DNA from 2 places in the Mycetocola sp. Y719 genome. Region 1 is predicted to be linked to the other one. Evidence: predicted binding sites of a transcription regulator. Region 1 holds the regulator's gene; the other holds the start of a gene.

Region 1 (7,770 bases):
CGAACGACAAGATCGCCAAGCAGCGTCTCAAGGAAGCCGCTGAGCAGGCCAAGAAGGAACTGTCTTCTGGCATGTCCACGTCGATCCAGCTCCCGTACCTCTCGCTCACCGAGAACGGTCCGGCCAACCTCGACGAGACGCTCACCCGCGCCCAGTTCGAGCAGATGACCAGCGACCTCCTCGACCGCACGAAGAAGCCGTTCCAGGACGTCATCCGTGAGGCAGGCATCAAGGTCGGCGACATCGCGCACGTCGTGCTCGTCGGTGGTTCCACCAGGATGCCCGCCGTCTCAGCGCTCGTGAAGGAAGAGACCGGTGGACAGGAGCCCAACAAGGGTGTCAACCCTGACGAGGTCGTCGCCGTCGGCGCCGCACTCCAGGCCGGTGTGCTGAAGGGCGAGCGCAAGGACGTCCTCCTCATCGACGTCACCCCGCTCTCCCTCGGCATCGAGACCAAGGGCGGCATCATGACCAAGCTCATCGAGCGCAACACGGCCATCCCGACCAAGCGCAGCGAGACCTTCACGACGGCGGACGACAACCAGCCGTCCGTCGCGATCCAGGTCTTCCAGGGTGAGCGTGAGTTCACCCGCGACAACAAGAACCTCGGAACGTTCGAGCTCACGGGCATCGCCCCTGCGCCTCGCGGCATCCCGCAGGTCGAGGTCACCTTCGACATCGACGCCAACGGCATCGTGCACGTGTCCGCCAAGGACAAGGGCACGGGCAAGGAGCAGTCGATGACGATCACCGGCGGTTCCTCGCTGGCGAAGGAAGACATCGAGCGTATGGTGCGCGAGGCTGAAGAGCACGCTGCAGACGACAAGGCTCGCCGTGAGGCAGCCGAGACGCGCAACACGGCCGAGCAGCTCGCCTACTCGATCGACAAGCTCATCAAGGAGAACGACGACAAGCTGCCTGAGGACGTCAAGAGCGAGGTCCAGGGCGACGTCGACGCACTGAAGTCCGCCCTCGCGGGCGACGACGAGGCCGCGGTGAAGACCGCGTACGACAAGCTCAACGAGAGCCAGGTCAAGCTCGGCGAAGCGATCTACTCGCAGGCCCAGCAGGCGGAGTCGGCTCCGGCCGAAGGCGCTGAGCAGCCCACCGAGACGGCGTCCGATGAGGATGTCGTCGACGCCGAAGTCGTCGATGACGAGACCGAGACCGAGAGCGACAAGAAGTAAACATGACTGACAAGAACCCGACTCCAGACAACGGTGACGAGGTTCAGCCAGTGGACGAGGGGTCGGAAGCGCGAGCTTCCGACCCTGAGTCGCAGGTGGACTCCGAACTGCCCGAGACGACCGAAGACGAACTGACGGTCCAGGACATCCTCGACGCCGCGCAGGCCGACGGCCTCGACGAGGATCTCGGCGAGCGCGTCGCTGACGCAGATCCTGAGCACGAGCACCTCGTCGACCTCAAGCGTGTCACCGCCGAATACGCCAACTACCGCAGGCGCACCGAGGCGAACCGTGAGGTGGAGCGCGAGCGCGTCACCGGTGATGTCATCAAGCTGCTGCTGCCTGTGCTCGACGACCTCGACCGCGCTGAGAAGCACGGAGACCTCGAGGGCGACGCGCCGTTCGCGACGATCGCGGCGAAGCTGCGTGGGAGCGTCGAGAAGATCGGCCTCGTGCCGTTCGGCGCGAAGGGCGATGCGTTCGATCACAACGTCCACGAGGCTGTCTTCCAGCAGCCGTCGCCGGACGTCGAGGCTGCCACTGTGATCGATGTCGTCGAAACCGGCTACCTCGTCGGCTCGACTCTGCTTCGCGCGGCCAAGGTCGTCGTCGCGGTTCCCGCCGAGTAGACGCGATGGCAAGTCAGGACTGGTTCGACAAGGACTTCTACAAGATCCTCGGCGTCAAGAAGGATGTGACGCCGGAGGAGCTGAAGAAGACCTACCGCAAGCTCGCGCGCAAGTACCACCCCGACTCGAACGCGGGAGACGCCAAGGCTGAATCCCGGTTCAAGGAGGTCAGCGAGGCATACTCGGTGCTCAACGACCCCGAGCAGCGCAAGGAATACGACGCCGTGCGCGCGATGGGATCAGGAGCCCGCTTCACCGCCCCAGGCGGCGGCGGGGCATCCGGTGGCTTCGACGACGTCTTCGGCGGGATGTTCGGTGGCGGCGCACGCGGCACCAGCACCAGCTACCAGCAGGCCGACTTCGAAGACATCCTTGGCGGGATGTTCGGGCGCAGTGGGGGCTTCGGCCAGCCCACGGGCGGATACCGCGGGTTCGGCGGGCCGACGCCCGGCCGCGACGTCACAGCATCCACGACGATCGACTTCCTCACGGCGACCAAGGGTGAGCAGATCACCCTGCAGACTGCCGAAGGCCGCACGATCAAGGTCAACATCCCGGCCGGCGTCGCCGACGGACAGAAGATCAAGTTGCGCGGCAAGGGGCACCCGTCTCCGGACGGCGGCCCTGCCGGCGACCTCGTTCTCACGGTCACCGTGCGCAAGCATCCGGTGTTCGAACGAGACGGGCTCAACCTGCGCGTGAACGTGCCTGTCACGTTCGTGGAGGCCACCCTCGGCGCCACGATCGAGGTGCCGACACTCGGCGGCGACCCCGTGAAACTGCGGGTCGCTCCTGGGACCCCCTCTGGCCGGATCCTTCGGGTCAAGGGCAGGGGCGTATCGACAGCGAAGGGCACCGGCGACCTGCTCGCGGTCGTCCAGGTCGCGGTCCCGTCGCACCTCAGCGCGGAAGCCAAGGCCGCTCTCGAGCACTTCCACGAGCTGGAACCGCACGAGAACCCACGCGAGGACCTCATCCACCGGGCGCGAGGATAACGAGGATGGACGAGAATTCGCCGATCTTCGCGATCGCGATGGCGGCCGAGCTGGCCGGAATGCATCCGCAGACCCTGCGGCAGTACGACCGGCTCGGCCTCGTCTCCCCGACGAGAACCGCGGGCAAGTCCCGCAGGTACTCGATGCGTGACGTCGCACAGTTGCGCGAAGTCGCCCGACTGAGCGCGGAGGGCGTGAGCCTCGAGGGCATCAGTCGCATCCTCACCCTCGAAAACGAGGTGGCGGCGCTGGCCTCGCGCGTCCGCGAACTCGAGCATGCCCTCGCGAGCGAGCTGGTGAAGTCGCCCGGGCGCCGCGTGTTCGCGGCCGGATCGCAGGGCGACGTCGTTCCGCTGAAGAGCGGCACGCGCGCCCAGCGACGCACGGAGCTCGTGATCTGGCGGCCGTTCCAGCGCTAACCGCGGCCGGCATCCCGGACCCGCCAAGCGTCGAGTGGGCCCGAATGGTCGTTCGGATGCCGCGCGGGCAGCCGTTCAGGACCACTCGATTCTGCTGGCTGCCCTTTGGACCCGACCGGCCGGGGCTTTCGGGCTGATCGGAGGCAAAATCCGACTCGGCCGACCGATTTGGCCGCGTGGGTTACGCGGATGCGAACGGGTCGTTAAGCTGGCGGCATGAGCGAGCACGAACAGCACGTTCCCGACAATCCTTCGACCCCAGGAAAGCAGCCGGGTCCTGACCCGACGGCACCGCAGCCGCCGGTGGAACCTCAACCGCCCGCAGCGTCGGACGGCCCGCCGCCCGGATCACCGCTGGCCCCGCCTCCCGGCGCCCCGGCGCCTCCTGCCCCTGACTCGCCCGAGGCTCCGGCACCCGGGCCCATGCAGGCTCCCGCGTACCCGACCGCCGGGTATCCGCAGCAACCGGGCTATCCGCAGCAACCGGGCTATCCGCAGCAACCGGGCTATCCGCAGCAACCGGGCCATGCACAGCAGCCGGCTGCGTATCCGCACCAGCAGCAGGGCTATCTCCAGCAGGCGCCTGGGTACACCCAGCAGCAACCGGGATACGCACAACCGGGGTATCAGCAGCAGGCACCCATCGCGTACGCGCCAGGGCCGACGGTGCCCCGCCGTCCGCCGCTCGGCCCGCGTCAGAAGCGCGGTGCCATGATCGCCGGCGCCGTCTCCTTCACCCTGATGAGTCTCGGGTTCGCCCTGGTGATGATTCCACTGGCCATCGCGGCGTTCGGCGCATTCTTCGGAGCCTTGTTCGGCTGGATCGCCAGCCGCAACCCTGAAGACTTCTCCCAGGACGGCCTCGCCGGCCCTGACGTCGTCGAGCAGTTCGTCCGGGATGCCTGGTCGACGGCGGCTCCCTGGTTCATCGGGATGGTGATTCTCGGCGTGATCATCTGGGTCCTCGGCTACCTGTCCAGTATCTGGATTCTTCGCGGCCACACGGTGAACCGCCCGGTGGCCGTCACCTGGAGCGGACTCGGCATCGCGATCGTCGCCAACGGCTTCATCAGCGGCATCACCTCGCCTCTCCTCAACCTGGGGAACATGTTCACCCCGACCACGAATGTGCCCGAGGGCCTCGGCGACCCCGGCGGGCTCGATTCACTCTCCGACTTCGACTTCACCCCGCTGGTCACCGTTGCCGCTGTCGGCGGCATCGTCAGCCTCATCGTGAGCGCCCTGATCGGGCTGCTCAGCTGGTGGTGGATGGCGCACGCCTTCCGCGAGCGGCCCACGGGAGACACGTCAATGCAGGCGCCACCGATACCCTGATTCAGTGACAGACTTCCCGTTCGACCGGCTCCGCCGGTGGCCAGACGTGGAAGCACCGAACCTCCTCGCGTCAGACGCCACCGACCGGCTCCTCCTCGGCACCGCGGCAGAAGCGCTCGCTGCGTCAGCACCAGGCGACGTCGTCGTGATCGGCGACCGTTACGGGGCGCTGACGCTCGCCGCGGCGACGGCAGGAGCCACAGGCATCCGCGTGCACCAGGACGAGCTGTCCGGTGAGCGGGCACTCGCCGCGAATGCGGACAGCTTCGGGCTGACGGATGCATTCACGAGCGTGCCGCTCGAGGCATCCGCCCTCCGCGGGGCCAGGACCGTCCTGCTCCAGCTGCCCCGCTCACTGGACGCACTCGCCGAGATCAGCGAACTGCTCGCGCTCACCGCGAGCCCGGACGTCGTGATCTTCGCCGGCGGCCGGGTCAAACACATGACCCACGCCATGAACGACGTGCTCGGACGATCCTTCGAGACAGTGGCAGCATCGCTGGCGCAGCAGAAATCACGGGTGCTCGTCGCAAGCGGACCTCGGCATGCGACGGGCGATCCGGCCTGGCCGGCCCGCGAGTTCCACGACGACCTCGGGCTGTGGGTGTGCGCGCACGGAGCCGCATTCGCCGGCACGAAGATCGACATCGGCACGCGGTTCCTGCTCGGCTTCCTCGACTCTCTGCCCGCCGCCAGGGAGGCCATCGACCTCGGCTGCGGCGCCGGGGTCCTCGCCACCGCCGTCGCCCGCGCCCACCCGGACATTCTCGTCACCGCCACCGATCAATCGGCGGCCGCCGTGGCATCCGCACGCCAGACCGCCCTCGCGAACGGTGTGGCCGACCGGGTGAGTGTCGTGCGGGATGACGCTCTGTCCGCGTGGGCGGACGCCTCCGCCGAGCTCATCCTGCTGAATCCTCCGTTCCACGTCGGAGCGACCGTGCACGCCGGCATCGCGGAGAAGCTGTTCCAGGATGCGGCTCGCGTGCTGAAACCGGGAGGCGAACTGTGGACAGTGTGGAACTCCCACCTCGGCTACCGCCAGACGCTCGAACGGCTTCTCGGGCCCACCCGCCAGCTCGGGCGGAACTCCAAGTTCACCGTGACCGTCTCCGTGAGGCGCCGGGCGGAGGACGCCCGCGGGTAGGTTGGACCAATGGCTCGCAGGTTCACGTCGGTCGAACAGCTGATCGACGATGCCGCGCATCGCCTGCTCGATACGGCGCCGACGGACGGCATCCGCTCCAAACTCGTCGAATTCCTGGTCTTCGGAGCGAAACAGGCGTGGGCGTGCGCGTTCGGTGCAGCGCTCCTGGTCGTCATCGTCGCGGCACGGCTGTGGTACCCGGATGACGCGGCGCTCGCCCGCAACGACGCCCTGACCCTCGCCGCCATCGCGATCCAGATCGTCATGGTCGCCGCGAAACTCGAGACCCTGCGGGAACTGCGGGTGATCATCCTCTTCCACGTCGTCGGCACGGTGATGGAACTGTTCAAGACCGACGTCGGATCATGGATGTACGAGGCGGAGGGTATCCTGCGCATCGGCGGAGTGCCCCTGTTCAGCGGGTTCATGTACGCGGCGGTCGGGTCGTACATGGTCCGCGTCTACCGGCTGTTCGACCTGCGCTTCGACCGCTACCCGCGGCGCTGGATCACCGCCATCGTCGCCTCGGCGATCTACCTCAACTTCTTCACGCAGCACTACATCGTCGACCTCCGCTGGCTGCTGCTCGCCGCGGTGATCGTCGTGTACCTGCGGACCGTGATGCACTTCCGCATCTTCCGGCGCACGTTCCGGATGCCGTTGCTCATCGCTTTCGCGCTCGTCGCGATCTTCATCTGGCTGGCCGAGAACATCGGGACGTGGGCGGGCGCCTGGCTCTACCCGGACCAGCTCGATGGCTGGAGCCTCGTCAGTGCCGCGAAACTCGTCTCGTGGTTCCTGCTGATGATCATCTCGGTCGTGCTGGTGGCGTGGGTCTACAAACCACGCCCGCCGGACTCAGTGCCCGCCGGGCCGCTGGGCCTGGGCGATGTCGATCTCGAGCTCCTCGCGGTCGCGCCGCGGCCCGTAGGCGGCCGTTCCGACCTGGATGCGCCAGCTCTCCGCGAGTCCGCCGATGTCGAGCACATCGAATCCGATCGCGTCGATGAAGGCGCCCACGGTGACCTTGGCAGCCGCGTCCTCCCCGGCGACGATGAGGGCCCGCCGTTCAGCGGTCCCCGCTGACTGGGCGTCGTCGGTGATGGCCGACGCGTAGATGTGATTGAACGCCTTCACGATCCTGGCGTCGGTGAAATGCGCCTGCACCAATTCGGAGACCGTCGTCTGCTCCTCGTCGAGCACCGCGATGCGTCCGTCCCGCTGAGGGTAGTAGTTGCTCGTGTCGATGACGACCTTGCCGGCGAGGAGGTCGGCAGGCAGGTTCTCGATCTCCCTGAGCGGGATCGCGACGGCGACGAGGTCGGCCGCCGCGGCATCCGCTGTCGTCCCTGCTGTCGCCCGTTCACCGAGTTCGAGGATGAGCTCGGTGAGGGACTCGGGTCCGCGGGAGTTCGAGACGATCACGTCGTAGCCGTGCGAGACGGCGGCGCGTGCGAGCTGGGAGCCGATGTGGCCTGACCCGATGAGTCCAAGAGTTGTCATGCTGAGTGGAAGCCCTTCTGCGTCGGGTTTGTTCCCTCAGCGGCGGAGTCGATGGCGTCGAGATACGCGAGCTGCGCTTCGACCGAGTACTCGGCGGCGAAGCGGAGTGGAGGGTCGATGTCGGCGTAGACGATGTCAGTCACCGCAGCGACCGTGGCATCTGCGCCGAGCAGCACACGCGCCGACCGCACGTCGTCGAGACGTGAGCGCCGGTGGGCGAGGTACTCGTCGCAGGCTGCCTCGAGATCGGGGAGCATCGGCCCGTGAGCGGGGAGCGCTGTCAGGGGTCCGAGTGATCGGAGCCTCTCGAGCGACGACAGGTACGCCGCGAGGTCGCCGTCGCCGCGCGCGATCACCGTCGAGCCGCGCCCCAGGATCGTGTCACCGGTGAGAATCGACCCGTGAGGTCCATCCCCGCCGATGACGAAGCAGACCGAATCGGCCGAGTGGCCGGGAGTGGCAACGACGCGGATGCTCGTGCCCGCTGCCGCGATGACCTCCCCGTCGAGAAGCGGCGCACCAGCGATGCAGAACGCCGGATCGAACGCACGGACA
Region 2 (7,770 bases), 160 kb from region 1:
TCAACACCTACGCCAGGCTCGGTCTCGGCGAGGGCGGATTCGCCCTCATCGGCGACGGGGAGAACCCGTGGCAGCAGGCGGATCCGACGGTCTTCGACGAGCACGCCGGTGACGTGTGGTCGGGCACCGGAAGCGGCGTCATCCACATCCCGCTCGACGAGCACAAGCAGGAGGCGTACACGGCCCGCCTCGAGTCCGGCGAGTTCGTCGACCTGTTCGTCACTCGCGTTGAAGACATCGGCCGCCCGGCGGACGATCGCGGCTGGCCCGAGTCCATCGCCTACTTCTACGACGTGGGGGAGGAGGCGCTCGTGCTCCCCCCGGAAGGCGAGCTCGAACTGTGGGTCCGTGCCGACGGCGACTGGGAGGTCACCCTCGAGAAGGCCGAGGTGGACGAGGTCAAGAACGGTCTCGCCGACGGCAAGGGCAACGCGTTCCTCGTCTACCGCGGCGACGCGGCCAGCGCCCGGTTCGTGCACAAGGGTGACGGCCCGTTCTACGTGACCGTCCACACCTTCGGCGGTGAGTCCGACCAGCCGATCATCGAGTCGGGCGACGTCAACGAGCGACTCTCCTGGGATCCCACAGAAGCCGTGTACTTCACCATCGAGTCCGACGCCGAACATGGTGCCTGGCTCGTCGACATCGACGAACTGGCGACGGATGCCCCTGAGCCGCCGACTCCGGAACCCACGACCCCCACGTCCACGCCCGCAGCGCAGCCCGCCACGCCCGCATCGCGAACCACGGCATCCCGCCGCACGAGAGGAACGCCCAGCGCATGAGCTTCACCGACACGCTCGACCAGGCCTTCAAGGCCCGACTCCCTCTGCTCTACATCGAGACCAGTGAAGAGGAACGGGTGCTCGAACAGATCGCGCTCGCCGCGAAGGGGCTCCGCCGTCCGCGCGACGTGTGGACCTGGACCTCCGCGACCGGTCTCATCGGACCGGATGCCGAAGCGATCGTCAACACGTCGACGCCCGCCCGCGCCCTCGACCACATCACCGGCATCCCCGACAACGCCGTCTTCGTGTTCTGCGACCTGCACGCCTACTTCGGTTCTGATCAGCGGCCAGGTGACCCCGTGATCATCCGCAAGGTGCGGGAGACGGTACTCGAACTGCGCCACGGCGACGCGGCCCGCGCGCTCATCGTCACTGCGCCCGTGCGCACCATCCCGCCGGAGCTCGACAAGCTCACCCACCTGCTCGAGTTCCCGCTGCCTGACACCACCGAACTCCGGGCGATGCTTGACACGATGATCGAGAACAACGCCTCCGGCAGCGGTCGGATCCGGATCAAGGCCGACACCTCCACCCTCGTGAACCTCGTTCAGGCCGCCCGCGGCCTCACGATGTCCGAGGCGGAGAACGCGTTCGCCCGCGCCATGGTCGACGACGGCGAACTCACCGCGGCAGACATCAACGTCGTCCTCGACGAGAAACGCCAGATCGTCAGTAAGTCCGGGCTGCTCGACTTCGTCCGAGGCACCCTCGACCTCGACTCGGTCGGCGGGCTCAACAACCTCAAACGCTGGCTCTCCCGCCGCAACGGGTCGTGGCAGGCCGAAGCGGAGGACTTCGGTCTCCCGTCCCCGAAGGGCGTGCTCATCACCGGCGTTCCCGGCTGCGGAAAGTCGCTCACCGCGAAGGCGATGGCCGCGTCGTGGAATCTTCCGCTGCTCCGCCTCGACATCGGCCGGATCTTCTCCGGCCTCGTCGGCTCGTCCGAGCAGAACCTGCGCACGGCGCTGGCGACCGCCGAAGCCGTCGCCCCGTGCATCCTCTGGGTCGACGAGATCGAGAAGGGCTTCTCCAACACGACGGGCAGCGGCGACTCGGGTACCTCGGCTCGCGTCTTCGGATACTTCCTCACCTGGATGCAGGAGAAGAAGCATCCGGTGTTCGTCGTCGCCACCGCGAACAACATCGACGCCCTGCCACCGGAGTTCATGCGCAAGGGCCGCTTCGACGAGATCTTCTTCGTCGACCTGCCCACCGCCGTCGAGCGCCGCGCCATCTGGAGCATCCAGCTCGCCTCCAACGCGACGGATGCCAACGGGCTGGCCGACGTCGACACGGCCGCCATCGAGCGACTGGTCACGGTCAGCGAGAACTACTCCGGTGCCGAGATCGAGCAGGCCGTCGTCGTGGCGCTGTACGAGGCGTTCGCCGAACGCCGCCCGGCCGCCCTCACCGATCTCGAGCGGGCCGTGACCAACATGATCCCGCTCGCCGTCACGCAGTCTGAAGAGGTGCAGGCCATCCGCGCCTGGGCCGAAGTCCGCGCCGTGCGGGCGACCGGCAGCGAGGACATCGACGCGAACGAAGACGCCGCCGAACTCGTCGGCGTCGGCGTGCCAGGGGCCGAGGCCGGGCTGTCCAGCCGTCGCGGCGGCCGCACCGTGGACTTCTAGGCAGATCGGACACCCCTCATGGCAGACAAGCAGCTCATCGTCCAGGTGCGACCGGACGGCACCGTGCACGCCGAAACCGTCGGCATGTACGGCGCCGAGTGCCTCGACTACATCGCGGTGCTCGAGAACCTCCTCGACGCCGAAGCGACGGCATCCTCGTTCACCGACGCATACAACCAGGTCGCCGCCGACCAGGAGAGCTCGACGCGCAACTGGGACACCGACCGATGACCCTGCTCGACCGGCAACCCCGAGCCCTCGGCGCCGTCGAACCGCTGCGGCGGCCCGGCGGTGAACTGCGCTGGTCGCGATTCCTCACGGCGACGACCGCCGAAGGCCCCGGCCTGCGTTCGGCGCTCTGGGTGCAGGGCTGCAGCGTGCGCTGCCCCGGCTGCTTCAACCCGCACCTCTGGGCCGAGATCGGGGGCACTCTCGACGAGACGGGCGCGCTCGCCGAGCGTTTCGTGACGGATGCCGTCGGCGCCGGCGTCGAGGGAATCACCCTTCTCGGCGGTGAACCTTTCGACCAGGCGGCCGCGCTCGCCACGATTGCCGAGGCCTTCCGTGCCGCCGGGCTGACCGTGATGACCTTCTCCGGCTACACCCTCGAGTCGCTTACCGGGTGGGCGGCCGACCGGGACGACGTCGCCCGGCTGCTCGCCGCAACCGACCTGCTCATCGACGGGCCGTACCTGCAGGACGCCCCAGACGGCATCCGCCCGTGGCTCGGCTCGACCAACCAGGGCATCCGCGCCCTCAGCCCGGCCTATGCCGACGAGGTCGCCCGCATCGAACGCGAGGGCGGCCGGGATCGGCTCGAGATCCGTCTCCACCGCGACGGCCGGATCGACGTGAACGGCTGGGCGGAAGCATCCGCCCTCGAAGAACTCCTGCACGACCTGGGCCCCCGACAGGACCGGCCCCGAACGAAAGCGACAGCCTCATGAGCGTGACCGTGCTCCTCATTCCCCTCGCGATGGCCGCGGCCGCAGCAATGGGAGGCGTCGGTGTCGCCGGCGCCGTGTCGATGTCGAAGGACACCGCGTCGACCGACGGCGGACCCGCTCCGGCGCTGAAGGTGCGCACCCGGATGAAGGACAGCTCGCTGCTCTCCGAGGCGTTGACCAACCTCGGAGCGACCGGTGTCGATGTCTCCCGCACGAGAGTCACCGCCGAGGTCGACGGGGTGTCGCTGACGATGCGGCTCACCCATGACGGCATCTGGGAAGCGCACGTCGAGAGCCTCGACGGCCGCGTCGTCGATGAGGCATCCGTCAGCGATCTCGTGCAGCGGCTCGACGCCGAGTACGCCCTGCTCGTCCAGCAGGCCGTGGCCGAGAAAATCCGCCAGCGCGCGGAGGGCTCGGGTTTCGACCTCGTCTCGGAAACCCGCGACGCCGACGATACCGTGACCATGGTGCTCAACGTCCGTTCTGGCGCGTAGGCGACGAGTGATGACCGACGCGAGAACATCCGGCAGGGGGAGAGCGACGCCCACTGGTGGTCCATCCGCCCTGTGGATGATCATCGCGAGCAGCTGGATCATCCTCGTCCTGTTCCCCGGCGCGGTGTTCACCTGGCTCGCGTTCGGCATCATCGCTGCAGTCGCCCGCCGCCGGTCATGGTGGGTCGCGTCTGTGGTCTACGGGATCGCCGCCTTCGTGATCGGTTTCGTGCCGGATGACGGCGGCGACATGCTGCAGGGAACCCTCTATCTCGTCGGCATCGCTCACGCGCTCATCGCCAACCCGACCTGGCTGAGTGACCTGTGGGCGCGGCGCGAGAACGGGCTGAACCTCATGGGCGGGCCTGCCCGTGCTCGGACCGGTCAGGGGTCGCGCAGGTCACGGGGTGTCGTGCCGCCCGAGGCCGAAGAGTTGCTGGACGCGCCGGGGACGTCGCGTTCCGACTACGTCGCCGGTGAACCCGAGGCTGCTCCTGCCGCGGCGCGGAAGTCGAGGGCCTCCCGGCGGTCGAGCGCACCGGCCGCACCGGCTGCCCGCGAGCCAGTCGAGACGATCGATGTGAACACCGCCAACCAGCGCGCCCTGGCGAAGCTGACCGGGATGGACCGGCGCCTGGCCAAAGCAATGATCGCCGAGCGCACCAAACGCGGCGGCTTCGGATCGCTGGAGGACTTCGCGACTGCGGCAGGCCTGCAGCCGCACGAGCTTGTCCGGCTCCGCGATGAGGCGTTCTGTTCGCCGCGGCCGCGTGCCGCGCGCACGTTCGGGCGTCGGGTCGACTTCTAGCCCGCCCCGTGCGACGTACTCACCTGTTCCGGACGCACTCACCAGGTGCGCGGGGTGAGGAGGTCCGGAAGTGGTGAGTAGACGCCCAAACGGAGGCAACTCGAGACTTGAGCCGGGCTGGCTCAAGTTTTTGAACCCGGCGGGAATAGTCGGTATTGTGCTGCCGTTGAGTTGAGTCACAGGCACTCAAGTTCCAGGAGGATCCATGCCCGCATTCTTCGGTCCCGCAGGTTCGGGAAACGAATCGTTCGACGAGTTCATCGCGCGTTACCTGCAGGGGCAGCGCGCCGCCCAGTCCGGGCGGACGATCGACATCACCCGTCTGCTGAGCCGACGCACCCAGGAGGTGCTCGCCGACGCCGCGCGGTTCGCGGTCGACCACGGCCACTCCGAGGTCGATGCGTTGCACATCCTGCGTGTCATGGTCGAGGCGGCCCCGGTGGCCGACGCCCTCCGCGCCCTCGGCACCGACCCGGCCGAGCTGGCCGAAGCAGCCGAGCAACGACTGCCCGAACGTTCCGACCGCGACGTGCAGACCCCGCCGTCGATCACGTCGTCAGCCCAGCGCGCTCTGCTCGACGCCCACCAGGTCGCCCGCGCGTTCGGTTCCACCTACATCGACCCCGAGCACCTCTTCTTCGCCTTCGTCGTGAACCAGGAGATGCCCGTCGGTCAGGTCCTCGCCGGATTCGGCGTGACTCCGCAGACCCTGCAGGCCGGATACGAATCCGCTCGCGAGGCACAGGCATCCGGCACGGCGACAGCGGGCAGCGAGGCATCCACCACTCCGCTGCTCGACCAGTTCGGCACCGACCTCACCGCGCTCGCCCGTGACGGCAAGCTCGACCCGGTGATCGGCCGTGCAGACGAGATCGCGCAGACCATCGAGATCCTGTCGCGCCGCACGAAGAACAACCCCGTGCTGATCGGCGAGGCCGGCGTCGGCAAGACCGCCGTCGTCGAAGGACTCGCGCAGGCGATCGTCGACGAAGAGGTTCCGCAGCTGCTCCGCGGCAAGCGCGTCCTCGCTCTCGACCTCGCAGCCATGGTCGGCGGCACCCGGTACCGCGGCGACTTCGAGGAGCGGCTCACCAAGCTGCTCGACGAGATCTCCGCCAACCAGGGTGAGCTCATCGTGTTCCTCGACGAGATGCACACGGTCGTCGGCGCAGGCGGCGGTGGGGAGAGCGGCGGACTCGACGCCGGAAACATCCTCAAGCCACGCCTGGCCCGCGGCGAACTGCACGTCATCGGTGCGACGACACTCAACGAGTATCGTCGTGTCGAGAAGGACCCGGCGCTAGAACGTCGCTTCCAGTCCGTGCACGTGAACGAGCCCAGTGTCGGCGATGCCGAGAGCATCCTGCGCGGACTCCGTCCCCGCTACGAGGAGTTCCACGACGTCAGCTACACCGACGAGGCCCTCCGTGCCGCCGTGGATCTCTCCGCCCGCTACGTCACCGACCGGTTCCTGCCAGACAAGGCCATCGACCTGCTCGACCAGGCCGGCGCGCGACTGCGCCTCCGCCAGGTCGTGAAGATCGACACAGCGCCGATGCGTGACGAGATCGCCATCCTGGAGAAGTCCAAGGATGCCGCGGTCGCCGCCGAACGCTACGAAGAGGCGTCGAACCTGCGCGACGAGATCGAGAACCTCACCGCCGAGATCGCGGCTGCTGAGGCGACGGATGCCACGGCATCCGCCTCGGTTCCCGCCATCGTCGGTGAGGCGGAGATCGCCGAGATCATCTCGCGTGCCACCGGCATCCCGGTGACGCGGCTCACCCAGGACGACCGCGCCCGCCTCGCGCACCTCGAGACCGAGTTGCACGAGCGCGTGATCGGACAGGATGACGCCGTCGAATCCATCGCCAAGGCCGTGCGGCGCAACCGTACAGGGATGGGCGACCCGAATCGTCCGGTCGGCAGTTTCCTGTTCCTCGGCCCCACCGGTGTCGGCAAGACCGAACTCGCGAAGGCCCTGGCCGGATCGCTGTTCGGAGACGAGAGCGCCATGCTGCGGTTCGACATGAGCGAGTTCGGTGAGCGCCACACGGTGTCACGGCTCGTCGGTGCCCCTCCCGGATACGTCGGGTACGACGAGGCGGGTCAGCTCACTGAGCGTGTGCGTCGCAACCCGTACTCCGTCGTGCTGCTCGACGAGATCGAGAAGGCCCACCCCGACGTCTTCAACCTGCTGCTGCAGGTGCTCGACGACGGACGCCTGACCGACGGTCAGGGTCGCACGGTCGACTTCCGCAACACGGTGATCATCATGACCTCGAACATCGGTTCCGAGTTCCTGGCGAGCAGGAGCGGTGCACTCGGATTCATCGCGGATGCCGGCGACGGCAGCGGGTTCGGCTCCGAGAAGGCGCTCCGCGACCGCGTCATGGGCAAGCTGCGTGAGGCGATGCGACCTGAGTTCCTCAACCGGATCGACGAGGTGGTGCTGTTCCGCAAACTGGAACAGGAGCAGCTGCACGACATCGTGCGGATGCTCCTCGGCCGCACCGCCGCCAGGCTCACCGCTCAGGGGGTCGGCTTCGAGGCCACAGACGAGGCCGTCGACTGGATCGCCACCCGCGGCTACGAGCCCGAGTACGGTGCCCGTCCGCTGCGTCGCGTGATCCAGCGCGAGGTCGAGGACCGCATCGCCGGACTCATGGTCGACGCCGAGCTGACCGCAGGGTCGTCGATCGCGGTGTCCGTTGCCGATGACGAGCTGCACGTCACGTCGGAGGTCGAGGCCCGGCTGGCCGCTTAGCCCGCACCACGAAGGCCGTCACCGCTCAGCGGTGGCGGCCTTTTGCGTGTGCGCGATCCCGGTCCCGTCTCCAACTTCGGAGATTCGGGACCGAACGCACGAAAACCCGCCGGAAGAGCCGTGATCCCGCGAAATCTCCGAAGTTGCGAACAGGGTCAGGGGGTACGAGCGCTCAGCACCCCGAGAACCGCGAGCGCATAGGCATCCGGAGCCGTCGTGGCGTCGAAGCGCAGCTTCTGCCCGGCACGATCGACCTCGACCACATACATCTCGTCGACGCGCAGCAGGAAGCTGAACGTCCCGCCGAGCAGGTCGCGCAGCTGGTCCTCACG

Evidence for each region. Region 1 encodes HspR, which represses chaperone genes until heat shock. Its sites were predicted from a motif close to AAGTTGAGTCNNNNNGACTCAACTT; they were not measured.
Region 2: a site for HspR is predicted at 4,840-4,864, ahead of AC1M0F_RS12895 (ATP-dependent Clp protease ATP-binding subunit). Genes of this name have one in related genera too.

Annotation. Positions count from the first base shown of each region.
Region 1 is NZ_JBWYGY010000003.1:40,575-48,344, reverse strand. It holds gene dnaK (molecular chaperone DnaK) at 1-1,187, shown strand, start outside; gene AC1M0F_RS12085 (nucleotide exchange factor GrpE) at 1,190-1,816, shown strand; gene AC1M0F_RS12080 (DnaJ C-terminal domain-containing protein) at 1,822-2,811, shown strand; gene AC1M0F_RS12075 (heat shock protein transcriptional repressor HspR) at 2,817-3,230, shown strand; gene AC1M0F_RS12070 (DUF2062 domain-containing protein) at 3,447-4,565, shown strand; gene AC1M0F_RS12065 (class I SAM-dependent methyltransferase) at 4,570-5,712, shown strand; partial or broken gene AC1M0F_RS12060 (DUF817 domain-containing protein) at 5,722-6,570, shown strand; gene AC1M0F_RS12055 (NADPH-dependent F420 reductase) at 6,571-7,215, opposite strand; gene AC1M0F_RS12050 (MBL fold metallo-hydrolase) at 7,212-7,770, opposite strand, start outside.
Region 2 is NZ_JBWYGY010000003.1:201,737-209,506, reverse strand. It holds gene AC1M0F_RS12925 (hypothetical protein) at 1-785, shown strand, start outside; gene AC1M0F_RS12920 (AAA family ATPase) at 782-2,419, shown strand; gene AC1M0F_RS12915 (DUF2997 domain-containing protein) at 2,438-2,650, shown strand; gene AC1M0F_RS12910 (4Fe-4S single cluster domain-containing protein) at 2,647-3,366, shown strand; gene AC1M0F_RS12905 (hypothetical protein) at 3,363-3,863, shown strand; gene AC1M0F_RS12900 (ComEA family DNA-binding protein) at 3,874-4,671, shown strand; gene AC1M0F_RS12895 (ATP-dependent Clp protease ATP-binding subunit) at 4,877-7,438, shown strand; gene AC1M0F_RS12890 (hypothetical protein) at 7,594-7,770, opposite strand, start outside.